2 linked regions of the Pokkaliibacter sp. MBI-7 genome follow. The protein of the gene in region 1 interacts with the protein of each later gene in a pairwise test. Links are inferred from orthologs where the notes say so. Each region holds a gene or a part of one and is shown in the gene's direction. Other genes may lie near its edges.

Evidence for each region.
Region 2: the proteins of dsbD (region 1) and QCD60_RS01505 interact in binary tests that used the Escherichia coli proteins (3 or more experiments, as listed by UniProt). The link is inferred for Pokkaliibacter sp. MBI-7 from one-to-one orthologs.

Annotation. Positions count from the first base shown.
Region 1 is NZ_JARVTG010000002.1:492,127-504,316, forward strand. The notes cover bases 2,947-5,937. They hold dsbD (protein-disulfide reductase DsbD), read left to right. Parts: upstream 2,947-3,485; coding sequence 3,486-5,390; downstream 5,391-5,937. Other genes in these bases: QCD60_RS21905 (3-deoxy-7-phosphoheptulonate synthase), read right to left, coding at 2,947-3,231; cysB (HTH-type transcriptional regulator CysB), read left to right, coding at 5,612-5,937. Also shown: gor (glutathione-disulfide reductase), read left to right, coding at 1-883; more of QCD60_RS21905, read right to left, coding at 2,164-2,946; more of cysB, read left to right, coding at 5,938-6,586; pabB (aminodeoxychorismate synthase component I), read right to left, coding at 6,656-8,020; QCD60_RS21925 (alpha/beta hydrolase), read left to right, coding at 8,259-9,128; QCD60_RS21930 (HAD-IA family hydrolase), read left to right, coding at 9,187-9,846; signal peptide peptidase SppA, read left to right, coding at 9,843-10,868; QCD60_RS21940 (Maf family nucleotide pyrophosphatase), read right to left, coding at 10,949-11,557; QCD60_RS21945 (YceD family protein), read left to right, coding at 11,713-12,190. UniProt on the Escherichia coli protein: Required to facilitate the formation of correct disulfide bonds in some periplasmic proteins and for the assembly of the periplasmic c-type cytochromes.
Region 2 is NZ_JARVTG010000001.1:297,629-309,827, reverse strand. The notes cover bases 4,434-7,433. They hold QCD60_RS01505 (DsbE family thiol:disulfide interchange protein), read left to right. Parts: upstream 4,434-5,669; coding sequence 5,670-6,197; downstream 6,198-7,433. Other genes in these bases: ccmI (c-type cytochrome biogenesis protein CcmI), read left to right, coding at 6,671-7,433; QCD60_RS01500 (cytochrome c-type biogenesis protein CcmH), read left to right, coding at 6,204-6,671; QCD60_RS01510 (heme lyase CcmF/NrfE family subunit), read left to right, coding at 4,434-5,677. Also shown: QCD60_RS01540 (hypothetical protein), read right to left, coding at 1-676; cytochrome c biogenesis heme-transporting ATPase CcmA, read left to right, coding at 880-1,524; heme exporter protein CcmB, read left to right, coding at 1,550-2,227; QCD60_RS01525 (heme ABC transporter permease), read left to right, coding at 2,220-3,011; heme exporter protein CcmD, read left to right, coding at 3,064-3,252; cytochrome c maturation protein CcmE, read left to right, coding at 3,236-3,691; more of QCD60_RS01510, read left to right, coding at 3,695-4,433; more of ccmI, read left to right, coding at 7,434-7,912; cell division protein ZipA, read left to right, coding at 8,078-9,520; NAD-dependent DNA ligase LigA, read left to right, coding at 9,599-11,653; QCD60_RS01480 (nucleotide sugar dehydrogenase), read left to right, coding at 11,872-12,199. UniProt on the Escherichia coli protein: Involved in disulfide bond formation. Catalyzes a late, reductive step in the assembly of periplasmic c-type cytochromes, probably the reduction of disulfide bonds of the apocytochrome c to allow covalent linkage with the heme.

The DNA of each region.
Region 1 (12,190 bases):
CAACGAAATATTTGATCTGGCGCGTTTTCCTCAACGGATTGTGATTGTCGGTGGGGGTTATATTGCCGTGGAGTTTGCGTCCATCTTCGCAGGGCTGGGAGCTGAAACGCATTTGCTGTATCGCGGTGAGTTGTTCCTGCGCGGTTTCGATCAGGAAATTCGTGAATACGTCGCCACTGAAATGGCCAAGAAAGGTGTCAGGCTGCACTTCAATACCGATGTGACTGAGCTGTCACAAACCTCACTGGGGATTCAGGTGAGCACAGGTAATGGCCCTGCACTCCATGCCGATCAGGTGCTGTACGCGACGGGTCGTGTTGCCAATACTCAGGGTCTTGGGCTGGAGGCGGCGGGGGTAGCCCTGGATAACAAAGGTGCGGTCAAGGTCAACAACCGGTTCCAGACCTCTGTACCTTCCATCTACGCGCTGGGAGATGTTATTGACCGCGTGCAGCTGACGCCGGTGGCGTTGGCGGAAGGCACCTTCCTGGCTAATCATCTGTACGGGGAAGGGCGCCCTGAGCCTGACTACGACAACATTCCCACTGCGGTTTTCTGTCATCCCAATATTGGCACCGTGGGCTTGAGTGAGGAACAGGCCAGAGAGCGCTATGGCAACATCAAGGTCTTCCGTTCAGAGTTCCGGCCCCTGCGTCATACCCTGAGTGGCAGTGATGAACGCTGTCTGATGAAGCTGATCGTTGATTCCGCTACTGATAAGGTTGTCGGTGTGCACATGGCAGGAGCGGAGGCCGGGGAGATCATCCAGGGGATTGGTATTGCACTGAAGGCCGGTGCCACCAAAGCGGTGTTTGATGCCACGATTGGTATCCATCCCACCGCGGCAGAAGAGTTCGTCACGATGAGAACACCTGCGCGTTAATCAGCGCTTTTGCATCTGAGGCGGCTTTAGGCCGCCTCAGACTGCTGACATAGCCCTCGCCCTCGGGCGGGGGTTCCTATAATCGGGCCATGCTAAAAGACAGAGCCCCACCCAGTCCGGATGGGAGTTTGTCTGCATCGACGAACTCGTCCCCGCCGATCACCTGTTGCGCAAGATCGACAAGACCATCGATTTCAGCTTCATCCATGAACGGGTCAAAGACCTCTACTGCAGGGACAATGGCCGGCCCGCGCTCGATCCGACTGTTCAAGCTGCTGCTCCTCGGTTATCCCTACGGTGTGCGCAGTGAACGCCAGTTGATTCGCGATGTGCAGGTCAACGTCGCCTATCGCTGGTTCCTGGGGTTGAACCTCACCGACAAGGTGCCCGATGCCTCAACGTTGAGTCAGAACCGACGCCGCCGTTTCAACGAGTCCAAGGTGTACCAGCAGATCTTCGATGAGATCGTACTGCAGGCGATGCGTAAGAAACTGGTCTCCGGCAAGACGCTGTACACCGACTCCACCCATTTGAAGGCCAATACCAACAAGAACAAACGGCAAGCAAAAGGCTTCTTCTACCTGGATCACCGTACCGTGGATGGGCGCTGCAACATCATCACCGATGTTCACCTGACGCCCGGCAATGTCCACGACAGCGTACCTTACCTGAGGCGTCTGGATCGACAGGCGGAGCGGTTCGGCTTCGAGATCCGGTCGGTGGGGCTGGAGGCCGGTTACTGCACGGCGGGCATCTGCACAGGTTTGGAGGCGCGCCAGATCTACGGCGTCATCGGCGGCCGACCCACCGTAAGGGCTACTTCTACAAGCGGGAATACCACGACGACGCCGAGCAGGATCGTTATACCTGCCCTGATATACAAGACCACCGATCGCAACGGCTACCGCCACTGCCGCTCAGACCCTGATCGCTGTTTTAACTGCCTACAGCGAGAGCGCTGTACCGGCAACGTGAAAGGGGAAAAGACGCTGACACGTCATGTCTGGGAGGACAGTAAGGAGCGGATCAGCCAGCACCGCTTGAGCTCGGGAGGGCAACTTCTCTATCAGCGCCGCAAGGAAACGGTAGAGCGAAGCTTTGCCGATGCCAAAGAACTGCACGGTTAGCACTATGCCCGCCCCGCGCTTTGCTGAACTCAGCGACGGAAACGTTGCAGTAGACGGCAGAAAAACAAAACCCCGATCAAAATGACCGGGGTTTGTCAGTATCCCAAAATGGCCCGAAGGCCATTTTTTGTTCTGCATGTATGCTTTTGCTGCTTAACGAGTGGGTAGCACGTCTTTCAGCTTGGCACGCATGCTGCGCAGGCAAGTCTCAGTTGTCGCCCAGTCGATGCAGGCATCGGTAATTGATACGCCGTATTTCAATTCGCTCAGATCGGCCGGGATGGACTGACTGCCCCAGTTGATATGGCTCTCGATCATCAGACCCATGATGGATTTGTTGCCTTCCAGAATCTGGTTGGCGACGTTGTCTGCGACCAGAGGCTGCAGTGCAGGATCTTTGTTGGAGTTGGCGTGGCTGCAGTCAACCATGATGTTGGTCGAGACACCTGCCTTACTCAGTTGCTGTTCGCAAAGCGCGACGTTGACGGAGTCGTAGTTGGGTTTGCTGTTGCCGCCGCGCAGTACGACATGGCCATACTGGTTACCGCGAGTGCGGGTGATGGCCACTTTGCCCTGATCATCGATACCCAGGAAGTTATGCGGGTGTGACACTGACTGAAGGGCATTAATGGCGACGCCCAGGCCACCGTCCGTTCCATTCTTGAAGCCGATAGCGCAGGACAAGCCGCTTGCCATCTCACGGTGAGTCTGTGATTCAGTGGTACGAGCGCCAATGGCTGACCAGCTGATCAGGTCCTGAAGATACTGTGGAGAGATAGGGTCCAGTGCTTCTGTTGCCAGGGGGAGGCCAAGCTCGGACAGATCGAGCAGCAACTTGCGAGCGGTATAAAGACCGGTCTCGATGTCAAAGGAATCATCCAGATAGGGGTCGTTGATCAGGCCTTTCCAACCGACAGTAGTGCGGGGCTTCTCAAAATACACACGCATGACGATATAAAGGGTATCAGACAGCTCTTCCGCCAGGGCTTTGAGGCGTTTTGCATAGTCTTTGGCCGCTTCTACGTCATGGATGGAGCAGGGGCCAATCACCACCATCAGGCGGTGGTCCTGACGGTCCAGAATGTTACGCACGATATCACGGCCTGTTAGCACGGTATTACGTGCGCGCTCAGAAATGGGTAGCTTGGCTTTCAACTCATCGGGTGTTGAAAGCAGCGTCTGGGATTCGATATTGAGGTTTTCTACACGTGAATCTGTCATTTTCTTTCCTGGCCTTGCGGCCTTTATACTAAGCCCTTTGTGTGACGGCCATGCCGTCCCCCCGAGCTTTGTACCATAGTGAGCTCAGGCACAGAAGCCCATAAGATTCAAACTATTGGCTTAATAGCCTGCATTTCTTTGTTGTTCTGACTGGTATGTGAACGATTGAGATATGCAGGGCCTGACGACGGTTGGGGAACTTCTGACGGTCGAAACGCTCTATGCCATATCTGTCCTTATTTTCCGGTATCTGCATGTTACGCATAGTATTCGCCTGCCTGCTGGGCATTCTGATATCACCCGCTTACGCTGGGTTGTTCGATAAATCTTCAAATACTGAGCCGTTGCCGGTCGATCAGGCTTTTGTGATGTCGGTTGATCACAATGCGAAGGGCGAGGTGGCGCTGAGCTGGTATATCAGCCCGAGTTACTATCTCTACAAAGACAAGATCAAGGTCGAGGTATCCGGCAGTCAGGTGGAGAGCCTGATGCTGCCCGATCCGGGCGAGGAGAAGCCGGATCCTCTGTTCGGTAAGGTCGTGGTGTATCACCAGCAGGCTCATGCACAAATTTCTCTTGCTCGAGATGAGAGTGCGGCTGCTGCGGATACTCTCACAGTTACCTATCAGGGGTGCTGGGAAGGAGGGATTTGCTTTCCTCCTGTACAGCAGCAGCTGAAGGTGACAGATATTCCCGTTCGTACCAGCGACAGCATAAATACTCCCGTCTTACCGGCTGGCAGTGTGGAGAGCAGCAAGCTCTCCGGGCCTGCAGAGTCTGTTCAGGGACAAGGTGTCACTGCGCCTCCGGAAGGCGAGCAGATATCTGCCAGCAGCGCGGGCTCATGGTTTTTGGCGGGACAGGCTGACTTCCTGCAGCTGCTGAAACAGCAGAGTAGCTGGGTCATTGTGCTGGCCTTCTTTATTGCCGGTCTGGGTCTGTCCTTCACGCCCTGTGTGTTTCCAATGATTCCCATTCTTTCCAGCATGATTGCGGGCCAACAAGGGATGATGTCCAGCCGACGTGCTTTTTTTCTTTCCCTGACCTATGTGCTGGCCATGGGAGTGACCTACACGATCGCGGGGGTGATCGCTGGATTATTTGGCGCCAATCTTCAGGCACAGCTACAAGCACCATGGATACTGATCTTGCTTGCTCTGTTCTTTGTGACCTTTGCGCTGGCGATGTTTGGGGTGTTTACCCTTCAGTTGCCCTCAGCATTGCAAAGTCACATTAGTGTTGCTGCCAATCGGAAGAATGGGAGCGGATGGCTTGGAATTGCCATGATGGGCATGCTTTCAGCACTGATTGTTGGACCCTGTGTGGCTGCTCCGCTGGCTGGCGCATTGATCTTCATCGGCCAGCAGGGGAGTGCAGGGCTTGGCGCGGCAGCACTCTTTGCCATGAGCCTTGGGATGGGGGTGCCATTATTGATAGTCGGCACGTCTGCGGGGCATATCCTGCCGAGAGCCGGCGCCTGGATGGAATCGGTCAAGCACGTTTTCGGCGTACTGATGTTACTGATGGCTTTGTGGCTGTTGGAGCGCGTATTGCCACTGGGATTAGTGCTGGCTTTGCTGGCCATTGTATTGCTGCTGGCGGCTGTCGTGTTGGGCGCATTACAGCCTCTTGATAATAATGCCGGTGCGGGAAGGCGTCTGGGTAAGGGTATTGCACTGCTTGTGCTGTTGTACTCAGTCGTATTGCTGGTGGGACTGGCAGGTGGTAGTCGCAATCCACTTGCTCCCCTGGCAGTCTATGCGGAGAGTAGTCATGAAGGTAACGTCAGTACGGAGTTGAATTTTCACACTGTCACGACCTGGGCGGAATTACAGCAGCAGCTGGCTCAAGCCAAAGAGCAGGGGCGTCCGGTGATGATGGACTTTTATGCTGACTGGTGTATCTCCTGCAAGGAGCTGGACGCTTTTACCTTCAAAGATGCGGCTGTCATGCAGGAGCTGAAAAGCTTTCACCTGATCCGTGTTGATCTGACCGCGAACACGGCAGACCATCAGCGCATGTACAAATTTTACGAGCTGGTTGGCCCTCCAGCGTTGGTTTTCTATTCCTCTCAGGGTGATCTGATGCGGTCGATGAGCTGGTCTGGCGTATTGTCAGCCGAGCAACTGTTGCGTCACCTGTCCAGGATGCCCATCTGACCTGAGGCAAGCCCGGAGTCCTGCTGTTGAGCGTCGCTTCGGGCTGGCAAGCTTCATCTTTCAGGATCGGCATGGTGCACGGATACAATTCTCACTTGTGAAATCCCATGGCCTTATCTAAATTATCGAAAAAGGAATATTCGGGTCCTTTTGTATAACGGTTATTTATAACAGTTCGCACTGCCCGGAAAGCAATAACCAGATACGGCCAGGGGGAATGCATGAAGCTCCAGCAATTACGCTATATCTGGGAAGTCGCCAAACACGATCTGAATGTGTCAGCGACGGCCCAAAGTCTCTATACCTCCCAGCCAGGCATCAGCAAGCAGATCAGACTTCTCGAAGATGAGTTAGGCGTCGAAATTTTTTCCCGTAGCGGTAAGCATCTCACCCATGTCACTCCTGCCGGTGAAAGCATTCTCAGTATGGCAGGAGAAATTCTGCGTCGGGTTGAAAGTATTAAACAGGTTGCACAAGAGTTCAGTAATGAGCGTAAGGGCAGCCTGTCCATTGCTACGACCCATACCCAGGCGCGTTATGCGTTACCGCCTGTGATCAAGAGTTTTATGGGACGCTATCCGGACGTCAGTCTGCATATGCATCAGGGAACTCCGATGCAAATTGCTGAAGAGGCAGCAGATGGTACTGTCGATTTTGCGATTGCCACCGAGGCGATGGAGCATTTCAGTGATCTGATCATGATGCCTTGCTACACCTGGAACCGTTCAGTCGTGGTGCCGCGTAATCATCCGTTGACGCAGGTAGGCAAACTGACGCTTGAGGATGTGGCTCGTTATCCGTTAGTGACTTATGTGTTCGGCTTTACTGGTCGCAGCAAACTCGACGATGCGTTCAATAGCAAGGGGCTTCACCCTCGTGTGGTCTTTACCGCGGTGGATGCTGATGTGATCAAGACGTACGTACGCTTGGGGTTAGGGGTCGGCATTATTGCCTCCATGGCAGTGTTGCCGGAGGTCGATGATGATCTGGTGGCACTGGATGCCAGTGAGCTGTTTGAGCCCAGTCAGACGAAAATTGGCTTCCGTAAGGGTACCTTCCTGCGTGGTTATATGTACGACTTCCTCGAATTGTTTGCCCCTCATCTGACCCGTGATCGGGTTCAGAAAGCAGGTGAGTGCACATCACGGCAGGAAATCGATGAACTCTTTGCTGATGTTAAGTTACCTGAACATTAACGCCTGATGCTCTCTCCCCGCTGCGATATCTGATCTGCAGCGGGGCTTTGTATTACGAGCTTGCTGCAATTAAGCCAGCGCTCTGAGCAAATTGCCTATCTTGCTTAAGGTCTCCTGATACTCCGACTCCTCAACGGAGTCTGCGACCAGGCCGCCTCCCGCCCAGCAATGCGCCTGACCCTGATGGAACAGCACTGTTCTGATGGCGATATTGGTGTCCATACGACCGTGCAGGCTGATGTAGCCGATGCTGCCGCAGTAGACGCTACGCCTGTGAGGCTCCAGTTCTTCAATGATTTCCATCGCGCGAATCTTGGGGGCGCCGGTAATAGAGCCGCCGGGAAAGGCTCCCTTCAGCAGGTCGAGACGGTCAGCTGAGTTGCGTAGTCTGCCGGTTACTGTACTGACCAGATGATGAACGTTGGGGTAGCTTTCCACGTCAAAAAGCAGTGGCACCTGAACACTCCCAACCTCGCAGCTTCGGCCAAGGTCATTGCGCAGCAAATCGACGATCATCAGGTTCTCTGCACGATCCTTCTCGCTATTGCGCAGTTGCTCCATCAGTTGTTGATCTTCATTAGTGGTCGTGCCTCTTGGAATGGTGCCTTTGATCGGCTTGGTTTCCACCTGAAGTTGATTAACAGCCAGAAAACGCTCTGGCGAAAGGCAGCAGATGTCACCTTGGGGCAAAGAAAGGTAGGCAGCAAAAGGAGTAGGGGCCTGCTTACGCAGTCGAAGATATGCCTGCCAGCTATCCCCCCGGAAATTTGTGCTGAAGCGTTGTGCCAGATTGACCTGATAACAGTCACCTGCATGAATGTAGTCTTTGACGCTACGGAACTTTTCACCGTATTGAGCCCGATCCATGTTGCTTGACCAGGGGGACGTCAGTTCAAAAGCAGAAGGTTCTGATGGTGCTTGCTGAGAGAGGTAACGCTGGATAAGAAATTCAGCAGAGTAGGGGCATTGAGGATGGATGACCAGCCAGCTTGATTGTTTGGCATGATCGGTAACCCTTGCCCAGGAGTACAGCCCTAAATACATGTCGGGCAAGGCTATATCGTGATCTGCCAGCTGCGGCATATGTTCAACAACTCTGCCCAGATCATATGACCAGTAACCTAACAAACCGCCATAAAAGGGAATGTCAGGATGATCGGTGTCGGTGCTGATCTGCCCGAAGCGCAACAGCAGGTGCTCTGTCGCCAAGAAGGGATCGTCCGGGCAGGGCAATATCCTCCCTGAGGCATCCTGCAAACAGATACCTTGGCCGGGGGTGTAAGAGAGTACAAAGAGTGGATCGCAGGCAGCGATATCAAATCGGCCATCGCGTGAGTGGGGCGCGTTGGAGTCGAGTAGAACAGGGTATGTTCCCGCCTTGATGCCAACAAAAGCATCTTCAGCATTCAGATATGGCAGTGAAATAAATTGCACTCGAACGACTCCTGGTAGCGAAGCAGGGAATTCTACCCAGCCAGATAAGAAAGGTGTAGGCTAACAACGGTTGGCTCCTGGAGCCCATAGTTCTGGTATATCGCGATGTGACTCAATGTTGCTGATTCTGAGGTCCGGAAATCAGCCAGGTGACAGAGAATAGGGTGGCTACTTTCATCTGCTCGCCAGTGATATACCGCAGTTTTGTTCCAAACCCGCAGTCTCGCAGTCGGAACTCATGATCCAGCAAAGTTACTCAGTGGTACGCCGCAGTTTTTCAGTGAACGGCGTAGATGTTTCCTATCAGATATATACCAACAATGTTGCCTCTTCTTCCGAACGCTTGTTGCTGCTGCATGGCGCGGGTGTGGCAGGGGAGCTGACCTGGTCTGCGATTGTCGAGCATCTGGATCATTGGGGTCAGATACTCGTGCCGGATTTGCGAGGAATGGGGGAAACCCGTTACCTGGACGGCAGTGAATCCACTTTTACCGTGCAGGAAGTGTGTGATGATGTTGTGCGTCTGCTGGATCAGCTCGGGTGGTGGCGTTTCGATCTGGGTGGCTACTCCTTCGGGGGGTTAATAGCCATGTTGCTTAAGCAGCGTAATCCTTCACGAGTGGGACAGCTTTATCTGCTGGAGCCTGCACTGCTGGACCGAGCCGATATCAATGAGGTCAGGAGTATTCGTGAGCGTTACTCTGAGGCGGCACAGCATATTCGCCAACAGCATGATCCCAGTGATGGAATTCGTTTGTTTCTCGATACCATTGCGCCGGGGCGCAATCGATCAGACAAAACCGAGTCTATGACGATCAGCCGTTTGGCAGAGCGACCGTTAGGATTTGCCAATGCACTGGACTCTGTGACTCGCTCGGCCCATGAGGTCGAGCGGGATCAGTTGCTTGAGCATTTACAGCACGCAGAATTATTTGCGGGTGGGCGTAGTGTTCGCGAGTTGCATGATCACTATCTTCATCTGGCCAGGCAAAACACCATGGTTAACTACCATGAGGTGAAAGGTACGGATCACTCGTTGCCTTATCAAAAACCACGGCAGATTGCCCGGTTGATGAACGAGGCACGTCAACGCTATACAAACAGTTAGTGTTTAACGCTTTTACCTGGCGGATGTTTGGAGTCGCAATAAATTTACGGGATGGCTGATGTACAAACTGATCATATTTGACTGGGATGGAACGCTTATCGATTCTGCACAGCGAATCACACAATGTATGCTGCGGGCAGCCAAAGATGCCGGGCTTGCTCAGCCGAGCGCTAGTCAGATCAGGGAATTGATCGGGTTGGGTTTGCCTGAAATGGTTGAAGCTTTGTTTCCGGGGATATCTCCTCAATCCAATCAGTATTTCCGGACAATCTATAGTCATCACTTTTTTGATGCAGATCAGCAGCCATCTCCGACATTTCCTCACGTCAGAGAAACGCTTACCGCATTGCGAGAGGCTAGTTACTCTCTGGCGGTGGCAACTGGGAAAAGTCGCCGTGGACTAGACAGAGGAATGCAGAATACTGGCCTGGGTGAGTATTTTTCAGCATCGCGCTGCGCTGATGAGACGGCCTCCAAGCCCCATCCTCAAATGCTTTTTGAGCTGCTGGAGCATTATGGGGTACAGGCAAGCGACGCGCTGCTGGTAGGGGATACCAGTTTTGATTTACAGATGGCGCAAGCGGCTGGTATCGACTCTACAGCTGTTCTCTATGGCGTACATGGTGCGGAGCGGCTGGAACCCTTTGCGCCGAAAGCTTTCTTCACTTCAATTCGCGATATTGTTCATTGGCTTACGGAAACTAAGGAGAAAGGGTGAGCGACTCTAATTGGCGGCCGGAAGGATCCGATCAACAGGATACAAGTAGCACTGGTGTGGACAAGGACTTCTCTGGTCAGCCGCTGGAGGTGCGCACCAATAAGGAATGGCGCCTTATTGAGAAAGTCGTACTTGGGTTGTTCAGGGAGCAACGCAGGGCAAGACGTTGGGGGATCTTCTTTAAGCTCGCTACGCTGGGCTACTTCATCGTTATTCTTCTGCTCGCATGGCCTAGTGCAGAGACCGAGTTGGGGGCCAAGGATCACGTTGCTCTGATCGACCTGAAGGGTGTTATTGCGGATGGTGAGGAGGCAAGTGCGGACGCTATCAATGCTTCATTGCGTGATGCCTTTGCTGATGCTCATGCCAAAGCAGTCATTCTGCGTATCAATAGCCCAGGCGGCAGTCCCGTGCAGGCCGGGCAGATCTACGATGAAATCAAACGTCTTCGAGGGTTGCATCCTGACAAGAAGCTCTATGCCGTGATCGATGATATCGGAGCTTCAGGAGGCTACTATGTGGCAGCCGCTGCGGACGATATCTATGCTGATAAAGCCAGTATCGTCGGTTCCATTGGCGTTATTTCATCAGGCTTTGGGTTTGTGCAGCTGATGGATAAGTTGGGCGTTGAGCGCCGAACCATGACATCAGGTAAATACAAGAACCTGTTGGACCCTTTCAGTCCTCGGTCTGAGGAGATTGACCAGCGTTGGCAGGCGATGCTGGATGTCACTCATCAGCAATTTATCGATGAGGTGAAGAAAGGACGTGGTGACAGACTTAAGGATGCGCCGGACTTGTTTACTGGTATGGTCTGGACCGGACAGCAAGCGGTGACTCTCGGGCTGATTGATGGCTTGGGTAGCGTAGATAGTGTTGCCAGGGAGGTTGTTGGGCTGGATGAGGTGCAAGACTATGCACCAGAGATGTCGCCTTGGCAAAAACTGACCAGAGAATTTGGTGTCAGTGTTGGTCGAGGGGTATCGCAACAGCTGGGTTTGGATTTGCCATTGATGCACTGAGTTATCCAGTCTGGACATGACTGATAAAGTAAAGGCGCAGGAACATGTTTCTGCGCCTTTTTGTTTAAAGTGAGAGTGTTTTACTCCAACGTCAAAATATCAATCCCTTCATTCATCAGCATCTGTGTTAGTCGGATTAAGGGCAAACCAATCAGGCTCGATGGATCACTGCCACGCATTTCTTCAAATAGTGCAATACCCAGCCCCTCTGATTTGAAACTGCCTGCGCAGTCATAAGGTTGCTCTCGTAGCAAATAGTGATGAATTTGCTCTTTCGTTAATTGTCGAAAGCGCACATCAAATTGCACTACGTCTAATTGATACTTACCAGACTGGCTATTCAGCAGGCATATGCCAGTGAAAAAACTCACAATCTGACCTGAACTCATGGAGAGTTGTGTAAAAGCATTGTCATAGTTACCGGGTTTGCCGAGACAGTGACCGTTGAGCGAAGCAACCTGATCTGAACCGATGATGAGCGAATAAGGATGCTGGTTAATAAGGCTTTCTGCTTTCGCCCTGGCTAGACGCTGAGCCAGAGCATCGGCTGCTTCGTCTGGCTGGGCTGTTTCGTCTGCGCTGGGGCTGGTGCATACAAATGAAGAGGTAAGTGTGGAGAGTAATACTTTGCGGTATGGACTGGTGGAGGCCAGAACTATCTGCGGAGGATTGGAAGAAGGCATTTGCATGGAGCCGCTCTGGAGTGGACAATAGGCGCGGAGTCTAACATTAATATGCCTCACGCAAAGGTTGCGGTGTTCTGTTACACAGCACCGGGGTTAATACATTATGTATGTAATTGACCTTTGACACTGCCGGGGTTGGTGAATATCATTGCGCGCTTATGTCGAATCAAGCATTTCCGGCAAAAATTAACCCACGTAAGTGGGCTGAAAAAGGGAGCTCCTGGACCGGGGAACTCCCTCTATCCCATTTCACGCGTCTGGTTGAGTCGCTGCAGGGCTCTGCAGGGGTTGTGAAAGTGTCAATGGAGTTTGGCGTGGATGAAGAGCGTATTCGCTTTGTGCGAGGTGATCTTCATGCTCAGGTTGAAATGACCTGCCAGCGTTGTCTGGAGTCAGTGAAGTTGGCAGTGGAGAGCGACTTCTCCCTGGGGATCGTCTGGCACGACGAAGCTGCAGCAAATTTACCGTCACATTACGACCCTTTGATCGTGAGTGATGAGTTTGTTGAGATGCTTCCCGTGTTGGAAGACGAGCTGATAGTCAGTTTACCTCTCGTGCCTCTGCACGAAGATTGTGAGGTCAAGACTGAGTACGGCGAGGCGGTCGAAGAAGTATTGGACGAAAGGCCAGCGTCCA
Region 2 (12,199 bases), on another replicon or contig:
CCTGTTGAAGATTGCTGAGCTGCATTACCTGTATGCGAGCCAGACGGCCTTCCAGAGCTTTGTGCATTGGGTGATCTTCTGGTAAGTCTGCCATCGCCTCCCACAGTAAGACTTTCTGATCACTTGAAACATCTTTGCCTTGAATCAAGCGCTTTTCTGTAAAAAAGCCACTGTTTTGCACGGCTTGTCGAAGTGTGTCTGCCTGTTTCAAATCTTCCTTGCTGGGAAAGGCTTGGCGTAAGCTGGCAAGTGTTTGTGTCAGATTGGGGTTTACCGCCAGTGCAGTGGGGGTTAATGCGAGATTTTGTAGTAGTGGCTGCAGCTGATTTAGATTCAGTTGCTGAGGTAGATAGCTTTTTAGCTGGGTTTGTAGTAGCTGTTGTTCGGGTGAAGTGGTAGGGACAGCCTGAAGTAACGTTGGTGTGAGAACCCTGAGGGTAACTTGTTGTCCGGGTGTAAGAGGTGATGAAGATAGTGCCTGATAGGTCTGGCCTGCGACTACCACTGTGGCCTTGTAGCCTTGGGGCATTGAATTGTTATCTGTGGAAGAGCTCAGGACCTGTGCCTGAACATACGATCCAATAGACAGGTTACGAGAACCAGTAGAGCTGGTGTTCGTCGCTGTTTGAAGGTAATTCACGGCAGCCAACGAAGAGGGCGGGATGCTGGTGGCCACAGATTGTCCTCTCTATTGTGCCAAGTCAGGACGATGTTTATTTATTTCTATATACTTCGCCAGCATTTCGCAAAGCTTAATTGTGGCTTTTGGCAACGAGTTGGCGGAGTGGGTCTGTATAGGGCTGGAAAAGCCTTCTGAGTGTTTCTGGTATATATGTTTGTCTGACTCAATCATCATGAGCGTTTTAGGAGTCTTTGCCAGTGTCATCCCCTATGTTGCAAGTTGTTGGCTTGAGCTGTGAGCGAGATGATCGTGATATTTTCCACAACCTCAGCTTTTCGTTGCAATCCGGTGAGATACTTCAAATTGATGGGCCAAATGGGGCTGGAAAGACGAGCTTGATCAGAATCTTGTCTGGCTTGCTTCAGTCTTCTGAAGGAGGAGTGTATTGGCAAGGAGAGGATATTGCCGAGGACCGCTCCGCATACAATAAAGCTATGCTGTACCTTGGCCACTGCACGGGAATCAATCCTTCACTTACTCCCCTTGAAAACCTTCAGTGGCTGGCCGCCATACATGCACATCTTGATAATACGTTGATTCCCTCTGCATTGAAGTCAGTCGCTCTGGAAGGATATGAGGATGTCCCATGTCATCAACTTTCAGCAGGGCAGAACCGTAGAGTAAGTCTTGCCCGTTTGTATATGAGTTGCGCAACTTTCTGGCTTCTCGATGAGCCATTTACAGCCATTGACCGGCAAGGGGTAGGTATGTTGGAAAGCCAGATGCAGCGTCATGCAAGCCGTGGAGGTTGCGTCATACTGACCACTCACCATGTGCTCCCTGAGTCCATGTGCCGCCGAACGTTATCTCTGCGTGGTAACGGTAGCTATGTCATCAACTGATCGTAATGTGCTAGCGACCTCGCCTATGGCTGCTGACAGTCCCTGGCGGATGACGATGTATCGTGAGTTGAGGCTAGCTGCTCGACGCATATTTGATTGGCTCAATCCGCTGGTTTTTTTTCTGCTGGTAGTTTGCCTCTTCCCTCTGGCTGTTAGCCCTGAGCCTGCATTGTTGGGGAAGATTGCCCCCGGTATTGTCTGGGTAGCAGCATTACTTGCGACGCTTCTGGGGATGGATGGACTATTCCGGAGTGACTTTGAGGATGGTTCTCTGGAGCAAATTATTGTTGGCAGTCAGCCTATTGCTTTGCTGATTAGTGCCAAGGTTTTGTCGTATTGGCTGCTGACCGGCCTGCCATTAACGCTGTTGGCGCCTCTGCTTGCGTTGATGCTGTCTCTTCCTGTGGGTAGTTATGAGGTTCTGTGTCTGAGTCTGCTTATCGGTACGCCTAGTCTTTGTCTTATTGGCGCGATTGGTGCCGCCTTGGTGGTTGGGCTGCGTAAAGGAGGGGTTTTGCTGGTTTTGCTGGTGTTGCCTCTTTATATTCCCATCCTGATCTTCGGGAGTGGGGCTGTAACTGCCTCATTGCAGGGGATGGAGGCTACTGGTCAGCTTGCTATATTAGGCGCATTTCTCGCGCTGGCGTTACCCTTGGCGCCCATAGCAACAGCAGCTGCACTGCGGATTAGTATCAATGGTTAAGGTCGTGGCGAACGCAAAAGCATTAAAAAAGCAGAAAATGCCTCAATGGTTCTATCAACTGGGTTCTCCTCGTTGGTTCTATGAGTTGAGTGGAAAATGGTTGCCGTGGCTGGGTGGCTCGGCCGCATTGTTGCTCACTATTGGCTTGGTCTGGGCACTTTTATTTGCACCGGCAGACTATCAGCAAGGTAATAGCTTTCGCATTATCTATCTTCATGTGCCCTCAGCATTCCTGGCGCAGTCTGTCTATCTGTTGATGGCAATGGCAGGGGCCATTAGTCTGATTTGGAAAATGAAGGTAGCAGAGGTAGTGGCTAAATGCGCTGCCCCTATTGGCGCTTCTTATGCGTTTCTGGCTCTGGTGACGGGGGCAATTTGGGGTAAGCCGACCTGGGGCGCCTGGTGGGTATGGGATGCCCGATTAACATCTATGCTGATCTTATTGTTTCTCTATCTTGGGGTTATAGCGCTCAATTCGGCTATTGGTGATCGTCAGATGGCCGCAAAGGCCAGTGCGATTCTTGCCATCGTGGGTGTGATTAATCTGCCAATCATCAAGTACTCCGTTTACTGGTGGAATACGCTGCATCAGCCCGCTTCATTTACTCTGACGGAAAAGCCAGCGATGCCTGCCGAAATGTGGGTGCCATTATTGCTCATGGTGCTGGGATTCTATGCTTTGTTCACCTGGACTCTGTTAACTCGTTGCAGGACTGAAATCCTGGAGCGAGAGCGTCGTGCTGGTTGGGTATGTGATCTGCTGAGCAATAGCCAAATAAAGTAGCCTGCGTATTTTTTTGATTAAAAGTTGAACTCAATAGTCGTGAGTACGGTCAATGTATTTTTCCAGTTTTAGCGACTTCATTCATATGGGCGGGCATGGTCTGTATGTATGGTCAAGTTACGGTATAGCGATGCTGGTGGTGCTTTGGAATGTGGTCATACCTCTGCTTAAGCGAGGCACTGTACTAGCTAGCCTACGGCAACGTTTGATTAGAGAGCGGTCGCATGAATCTCAAGCGTAAACATCGTATGTGGGCTGTCGTTGCACTATTGCTTGGGGTATCTGTTGCTGTTGGTCTGGCGCTGTACGCACTACAACAAAATATTAATCTTTTCTACTCACCTTCACAGATAGCAGATCATCAGGCACCAGATGACACACGTATTCGCGCGGGTGGCATGGTCGTGGAACACAGTCTGCAACGCTCAGGTGACAGTCTGATGGTACATTTCGCATTGACCGATTTTCAAAAGACCATAGAGGTGGAGTATACCGGTATCCTTCCAGACTTGTTTCGTGAGGGGCAGGGGGTGGTTGCACTGGGTAAAATGAACAGTAAAGGAGTGTTTGTTGCCGATCAGGTTCTGGCGAAACATGATGAGAAATACATGCCACCTGAGGTGGCAGCAGCCCTCAAGGCCAGTGGCAAACTCCCCCCTCAACCATCTGCGGAGCATTAAGTCATGATCCCTGAGTTGGGCCAGCTGGCGTTAATACTGGCACTGTGTCTTGCTTTGATGCTCGCTTTGGTTCCTCTTTGGGGAGCGTTCAGGGGCAATTTATTCTGGATGCGTTTCGCAACACCTCTGGCTACGGGGCAATTTTTCTTTGTGGCGTTGGCGTTTGGCTTTCTCACATATGCATTTATGACCAACGACTTCACTGTTGCATATGTTGCTACCAACTCTAATAGTCACTTACCGTGGTACTACAAATTCAGTGCAGTATGGGGTGGGCATGAGGGGTCACTATTGTTGTGGTTGTTCATTCTTTGTCTTTGGACTGTTGCCGTGGCATGGCGTAGCTTACACCTGCCAGCTGAGCTTCGATCACGCGTTCTATCCGTGATGGGTATGATTTCAACCGGATTCCTGTTATTTGTGCTACTCACCTCTAGTCCCTTTACTCGTCTCTTTTTCAATGCTCCTGATGATGGCCAGGATCTTAATCCTTTGTTACAGGACTTTGGACTGATCGTTCATCCACCTATGTTGTATATGGGGTATGTTGGCTTCTCGGTGGCTTTTGCTTTCGCTATAGCTGCACTTTTGGGAGGCCGGCTGGACGCGGCGTGGGCTCGTTGGGCAAGACCTTGGACTAATGCGGCGTGGGCTTTCTTGTCCATAGGTATTGTTCTGGGTTCCTGGTGGGCCTATTACGAACTGGGTTGGGGGGGGTGGTGGTTCTGGGACCCGGTTGAAAACGCGTCATTCATGCCTTGGCTGGCCGGTACAGCCCTAATACATTCAATGGCAGTGACAGAGAAGCGTGGTGAATTCAAAAGCTGGACTGTCCTGCTGGCAATATGTGCATTTTCTCTCAGCTTGCTCGGGACGTTTCTGGTGCGTTCCGGTGTGCTGACATCAGTGCATGCCTTTGCCTCTGATCCGACGCGTGGCTTTTTCGTATTGATGTTACTTGCGGTAACGGTAGGCGGGTCACTGCTCCTGTTCGCATTACGAGCAGTCGACCTCAAGTCTGAATCGACTTTTAATCTGTTATCAAAAGAAACATGGCTGTTAATCAACAATCTCATCTTGCTGGTTGCCATGGTCGTCGTGCTTCTTGGCACTTTATATCCACTGGTAGTTGATGCCCTGCAGTTGGGCAAATTGTCAGTTGGCCCTCCCTATTTCAATATGCTTTTCGTTCCTCTTATGGGGCTGCTGGCACTCGCACTGGGCAGTGGATTAATGCTCCGTTGGAAACGTCATGCGCGAGATCAGTGGCTGAAATCGCTAGCGTTTCCGGCGTTGGCGGTACTGATATTTGCAACAGTGGCAATTATTTGGGGAGGGGAGCATCGTTGGGGAATTGTTTTAGGTGTCGTCATGGCAGGCTGGATAGCAGTATCTACGCTTGTTGATGTGGCGCGTCGTATACGTTTCAGTCAGCAGGGATGGAGGCAGCCAAGGTCATATTGGGGGATGCATGTGGCTCATTTGGGTTTTTGTGCTTCGATTCTTGGCGTAACCTGGGTCAGTCTGCACGCATTTGAGCAGGATATCCGTGTTGAGCCAGGGCATGTGGAACATATCGATGGTTACGACATCAGCTATCTCGGAGCGACCAGTTTGCAAGGGCCTAACTACACGGCGGAGCAGGGGCATTTTGTTGTTAGTAAGCAAGGCAAAACCATAACGGAGCTGTTTCCACAAAAGCGCAATTACAGTGTCCAGCGTTCAATGATGACTGAGGCCGCTATCGACCCAGGTTTGATGCAAGACATTTATATTGCAATGGGAGAGCGTCTGGACGGTGGTGCATGGGCTGTACGTATTCATATCAAACCTATGGTGAGGTGGATATGGCTGGGTGGGCTATTGATGGCATTTGGCGGTGCTTTAGCGGCCACAGATCTGCGCTATCGCCGGTTGCGTCATCGACAGTCGCAAGCAAGTGTAGGGTTAGAAACAGCACCTGTAACTGAGGTTTCTCATGCGTAAAGCGTTGTTTTTCTTGCCTTTGATAGTTGCTTTTGGCTTGGGTGTGCTGTTCTGGCAAAGTTTGGGAAAGGATCCCAGCACGCTTCCCTCTGCGTTAATAAATAAGCCCCTCCCAGACTTTAGTTTGCCTACAGTAGAGAATAGTAGTGAGCTGATCGGTGCTGCGCGGCTCAAGGGGCAACCAGTGTTACTCAATATTTGGGCTACCTGGTGTCCGTCCTGCCATATGGAACATCCGTATTTCATGCAGCTTGCCAAACAGGGTGTACCTATTATTGGCATCAACTATAAGGATGACCGTGCTAGCGCAATGAGGTGGCTGGCTGAGCTTGGAAATCCTTATTTGTTCAGTATTTTTGATGAAAAGGGCAGCTTGGGCTTTGATTTGGGAGTTTATGGTGCACCTGAGACGTACCTCATCGATAAAGACGGCATTATTCGCTATAAGCATGTGGGTGTTGTCGATGAGCGAGTGTGGCGGGAGCAGATCCAGCCAATCTATGAACGTTTAAAGAGCTGATCGTTTATGGGGCGTGCATTTTTTATGCTGCTGGTTTTGTTCATGACAAACCAGGTAAGCGCAGCAATTGAGGCTCAACACTTTGCTGATCCTCAATTGCAGCAGCGTTATCAATCTCTAGTATGGGAGTTACGTTGTCCCAAATGCCAGAATCAGAATATTGGAGACTCGAACGCTCCTATTGCACAGGATTTGCGTGATGAAGTAGCAACATTGCTACGTGAAGGGAAATCAGATCAAGACATCCAGAATTACATGGTGAGTCGTTTTGGTGAGTTTGTGCTTTACCGGCCGAAGCTTGATCCGGTCACCTGGCTTCTCTGGTTTGGCCCACTGTTGCTTTTGCTTGTTGGTGGTCTGGCTGTCTGGTTACTTGCGGGTCGTAGTCGGCCCCGTATAGAGCAGGCGAATACTAACGAGTTGAGTGACTCAGCTGCCCGGTTAGCTTCTTTGCTGAAAGAGGATGACCGCTAATGGTTGTATTCTGGTTGGCTGCAGCCATGTTAGTTATGGCTGCAATAGCATTTGTCGTATATCCACTGTTTCATCCGGTACGCTCTGCCGTTAGTGTGGTCGACCGAAAAAGAGCAAATGTTCAAGCATTTAGATATCGCCTATACGATGCGGAGTTGGAACTTAAGCTCAATGGACTGAGTAATGAAGAGTTTAAGCTATACAAGTCGGAGCTTGAGCAGGAACTCTTAGCTGATATCCCTCTGCAGGAAGATGTGGGTGCTTCTTACATCGTAGAACGAAAGCAGCTCATTCTGGTCGTCTTGCTAGCGCTATTGATTCCGCTGGTTGGGTTGCCACTCTATAAATATTGGGGGGCTGCAGATGAAATGGGTCAATGGATAGCAATGGAGAACAGCAAGGGAATGTCATTGCACCAGGCTGTCGTTGAGTTGCAACAACGGCTGGCTAGCAATCCAGACAATCCTGAAGGATGGTTTGTCTTAGCAGGTACTCTATTGGATCTGGGTCGTTATCAGGAAGCTGCGGACGCACTTACCAAGACACAGTCTTATATTCCAGATAATGCACCAATTAAAGTCATGGTCATGGGGCAAAAGGCGCAGGCCTTATTTTTTGCCGGTGGCGGAAAGATTACTCAGGAAGTAAAGCAGGCAATTGATGATACGCTGGCTCTTGCGCCCAATGAGCCAACGGTGATGGGGATTTTGGGTATCGCAGCATACAATCAGAAACTCTATAAAGAGGCTATTGGTTTTTGGCAGAGAGCATTGTCCTCCAATCCAGATGAGAAAGCTGCGCAAGCTCTGCGTAGTGGCATCATCCAGGCTCAGGCTCAATTGCAACAAAGTGCTTCGCTGGGTGATGATAGTTTGGATGGCAAGAAGCGTTCTTTGGAGCGCATTAGTGTGACAGTTACTTTGTCTCCTGAGGCAAATGCCCAGCTCAGAGACGATCAATTTGTTTTTGTGTTAGTTCGACGTGCAGGCGAGAAAATGCCTTTAGCTGTCCGTCGTGTGAGTGCGGCGGCGTTGTCTGAAACTATCGTGTTGGATCAAAGCAATAGCATGGTGGGACAGTCACTGGAAAATAACGGGCCATTACAGGTCGTTGCACGTATTTCACAAAGTAACAATCCAATTCCAGAAAAAGGCGACTGGTTTGGTGAAATAGATGGAGTGACACTGGCGGAAAAGCAGCAACTGAGTCTAAAATTGCAGATCGATAAGCAATATCAGTAAACCTACTGTTTTTTCTTGCACCCAGTCAGCTGGTGGTTATGATTAAAGAGGTTGTTTTTTGTACTCTAAGGCATTGAGTATTTAGATATCTCAGTAAGCAGATCAGTGGCTAGCTAGTATGAAAAACAGTTTTAAAGTGGCGACTCAGACAGCGGTTGTTTAAGAATGGAAATCAGCTTACGCGAATGGCTCATTGTTTTTGGCATGGTAGCCATTGTCCTAATCGCAGTTGACGGTCTTCGGCGTTTTTATATGCAGCGCAATCGTAATCCTTTGCGTATGCGAATCGATAGAAGTCTGTCCAGCGCGAGTGACGTGGAGTCTTCAGATTCTGTTAGTCGGGAGTTGCCTAATGGTGGGGCAAGGGTGACCAGAATGGAGCCTCATGCCTTCGCTAGTGCTTTGAATAAGCTCCGCTCGGGTAAGCTTTCCAAGAGTTCAACAGCTAATCGTGAGATCACTCCCAGGAAGTTAGAGAGCAAAAAAGTTCCTCCGAAAGTAGGTTTGCACGATTTACACGTTGAGGTAGATCCTCTCCTGGATCAGCCAGCAGACAAATTTACTTCATCAACTCAGTCTTCATTTTCTGCTTCTGGTGATCATGAGTTTGCAGAGAGCTTCGCCCCCACATTAACTACTGTGGCAGATTGGCCAGATTCAGTTGTGGAAGATACTCATCACAACCAAATGTCTGAGACTGACGGTTTGATTTTGTCGGAAGATCAGAGCTTTTCTGGTAGAGGCAAGTCAATTAGTCTTGCTTCAGGTCATGCGGAGCCAAGGAGCTCAGTTTTTGAGACTACTGGGTCTCAGGCAGAATGGTATGAACAATCTTTGGTTGATGCATCTGACCCGCAGTCAGAGCAAGTAATAAAAAACTGTAATGAAGATGGTTCTCCTGATGTGGCAGCTTCAAATCCATGGGAACGACCTATTTCTGAGCTAATGGATGACGATGTCGATCTTTTTGATGAGGCTGATGGTGACGATATTCCAACTTCTTTAGAGACCGAACAGAAAGAAGCAATTGTCATAGAAGAGGAAGACGTTCCTTACCAGGAAACCGCGCGTGTCCTGCCCATGCGCGCCGACCCATTATTCGAGCTTAAGCGTCAGGCTCGCGTGAAAGCAGATGCCTCATCGTTCAGTGTTAATGCTGAGGAGCATATTATCGTTAGTGTGACCGCGGTCAGTGACGGTGGTTTTGACGGTGAGCAATTATTACAGGTACTGCTAGCATGCGGTTTGCGATTCGGCGAAAGAAATATCTTCCATCGCCATGAACTGGGGCTCAACAAAGGTAAAGTCCAGTTCAGCATGGCTAACATGTTGAATCCAGGTGACTTTGATCTTGATCATATCGAGTCTGTAAAAACCCCCGGGGTGACGTTCTTCATGGGTATGCCTGGTGCTGACGATTTGATGCTGGCTTTCGAGTGCATGCTGAGTACTGCACAGTGCTTGGCAAAAAACCTGAATGGTGAGCTAAAAGACGAGAATCATAGCGTCATGCGCCCCCAGACAATCGAACACTGTCGTCAACGTATCCGGGAGTTTGAAAGGCGTCAGTTGACACATCAACCTCATCGCAGACAGCACCTTTCTTGATAGCAAAGCTGTCCTGACAGAAACGACATAGGCCGGTACAATTCCGGCCTATGTCGTTTCTGTCAGGACCAGTTTCTTATGTCTCTTACTCCTAGTGATGCCATTGAGTCGCTCCGTCAGCAAATTCGTGAGCACGACTATCATTACTATGTCGAAGATGATCCGCGAATTCCTGATCAGGACTACGATGCATTAATGCAGCAGCTGAAAAAGCTGGAGAATGAGCATCCAGAGCTGCTGACTACAGACTCCCCGACGCAGAGAGTGGGAGGGTCACCATTAAGCAGCTTCAGTACTGTGCAACATGTTGCTCCCATGCTCTCTCTTGATAACGCTTTTAGTGAGCAAGATATGCAGGACTTTGTCCGGCGTATTCGGGAGCGGCTTAAACTACCCGCAACGAGTACAGTGGCGTTCGCAGCTGAGCCTAAGCTGGATGGGATTGCCGTCAGTTTGCTGTATGAAAATGGCTCTCTGATCAGGGCTGCAACGCGGGGGGACGGTGAGTTTGGAGAGGACATAACCGCAAACGTAAGAACGATTGCTGCGGTTCCGTTACGTCTGCTCGGGGACTCAGTGCCTCAGCGATTGGAGGTAAGGGGAGAGGTGGTTATGTCAAAAGCCAGTTTTGAGGCTTTTAACCAGCGCGCTATTGCAAAAAATGAGAAGCCATTTGTAAACCCAAGGAATGCTGCCGCGGGAAGTTTACGCCAGCTAGACTCCCGGATCACAGCTAAACGCTCGTTGGATTGTTATTGTTACGCTGTGGGTCTGCTAGAAGGGCATGAGTGGCCTGAGGATCAGATGGCTTTGCTTGAAAAGCTGAAGCAGTGGGGGTTTAAGGTAAATCCTGAAATCAAATTGGTTTCTGGTATCGATGGATGTTCAGAATACTACAGCCAAATGATGACCAGACGAGATCAACTCAAGTATGAGATTGACGGCTTGGTCTTTAAGGTAAACCGGCGCGACTGGCAATCAGAGCTGGGTTACGTTTCTAGAGCTCCCCGATGGGCTATCGCTCATAAGTTCCCCGCCCAGGAGGCGATGACCACTGTTGAGTCGGTTGAGTTTCAAGTTGGACGTACTGGCGCTATAACTCCTGTAGCTAAACTGAAGCCAGTGTTTGTTGGTGGGGTTACTGTCTCCAATGCAACGTTGCATAATATGGATGAAATTGATCGACTTGGCATCCAGGTTGGAGACTATGTATTTATTCGTCGGGCGGGCGACGTTATTCCTCAGGTTGTGAGAGTGGCGTTGGAGAAACGTCCTGACACTGCGCGACCTGTATCCATGCCGACTCAATGTCCTGCCTGTGGGGCTGATGTTGAGCGCGAGGAGGAGCAGGCAGTTGCCCGCTGTTCGGGTGGTTTGTCCTGCCCGGCTCAGCGAAAAGAGGCACTGAAGCATTTTGTTTCTCGCCGTGCGATGGATATCGATGGACTTGGTGACAAGTTAATCGATCAGCTGGTAGACACAAGTTTGGTACTGAGTCCTGCTGACTTATACAAGTTACAACTATCTTCACTAATAGGCTTGGAGCGCATGGGAGAAAAATCTTCAGTTAAGCTACTGAAGGCTATAGATGCGTCCAAGTCGACAACTCTTGCAAAGTTCATATATGCCCTGGGTATCCGTGAAGTTGGCGAATCTACAGCAAAAGCTGTTGCCAGCTTCTTCGGTAATTTGCAGTCGATTAAAGAGGCTGATATTGAGAGGCTTCAGGAAGTGCCAGATGTCGGTGTTGTAGTAGCTAAACATATTCATGTGTTTTTCCGACAGTCAGACAATCTTGATGCTGTAGATCGCCTCATAGAGGTCGGCGTGCATTGGACTGAAGGTCAGCCTCGCAGCGTTGGTGATGCTTCTGCATCCTTGCCACTAACGGGGCAGACAGTGGTGGTGACAGGTACTATGGAAAGTGTTTCGCGAGATGATGCGAAGGCGCTGTTGGAGCAATTAGGCGCCAAAGTGGCAGGGAGTGTTTCTGCAAAAACCAGCTGGGTATTAGCTGGTCCTGGAGCCGGGTCAAAGCTGTCGAAGGCTGAAGTGCTGGGGGTTGAAGTGAGGGATGAGGCGTACTTCCTTTCGCTGCTCGCATTGAATGGTGTGCAGCCAACTAGTGATTAGTCACGGCTATAAAATGTGCTTTCAGTTCTGGGGTGCCTGATGAGGGCTCACCTAGGGGATGCAGCTCGTGCTCAATGTAGCGACTCGTCAAGCATTGGTGATTACATATAAGCAACTCTCTGCAACCGGTCCAATAAAGCTATTCGTCTACCATAACTATAGCCGCGGGAAAGTGGCTTCAAGGCATACAAACTCAGTCATATACAAGGTACAAGCATATGGATATTGGTATTTATGGCCTTAGCCTGACAGGCGTAGTGACCGCTGTTAGTTTGGCTCATGTAGGTAACAATGTTGTACTGATGCCTGCTCCTGGTGAGTCATTACAGATGGTGGAGTGGCAATCTCTACTCTCCGATGAGCCAGGGTTGCTTGCAGCTTTCAATAAGGAACAACTGGAAGGGCGGTTGAAAGTTGAGGTAGGCCACCAAAAGTTGCTACCAGGTAAGGATGCACACTTTTTAGCTCTGGACCCTGATGCTTATGCTTCTCTCGATGAATGGCTGGGGTTAGATCAGCTGGTGGATGAGCGTGTACTGCTGATCA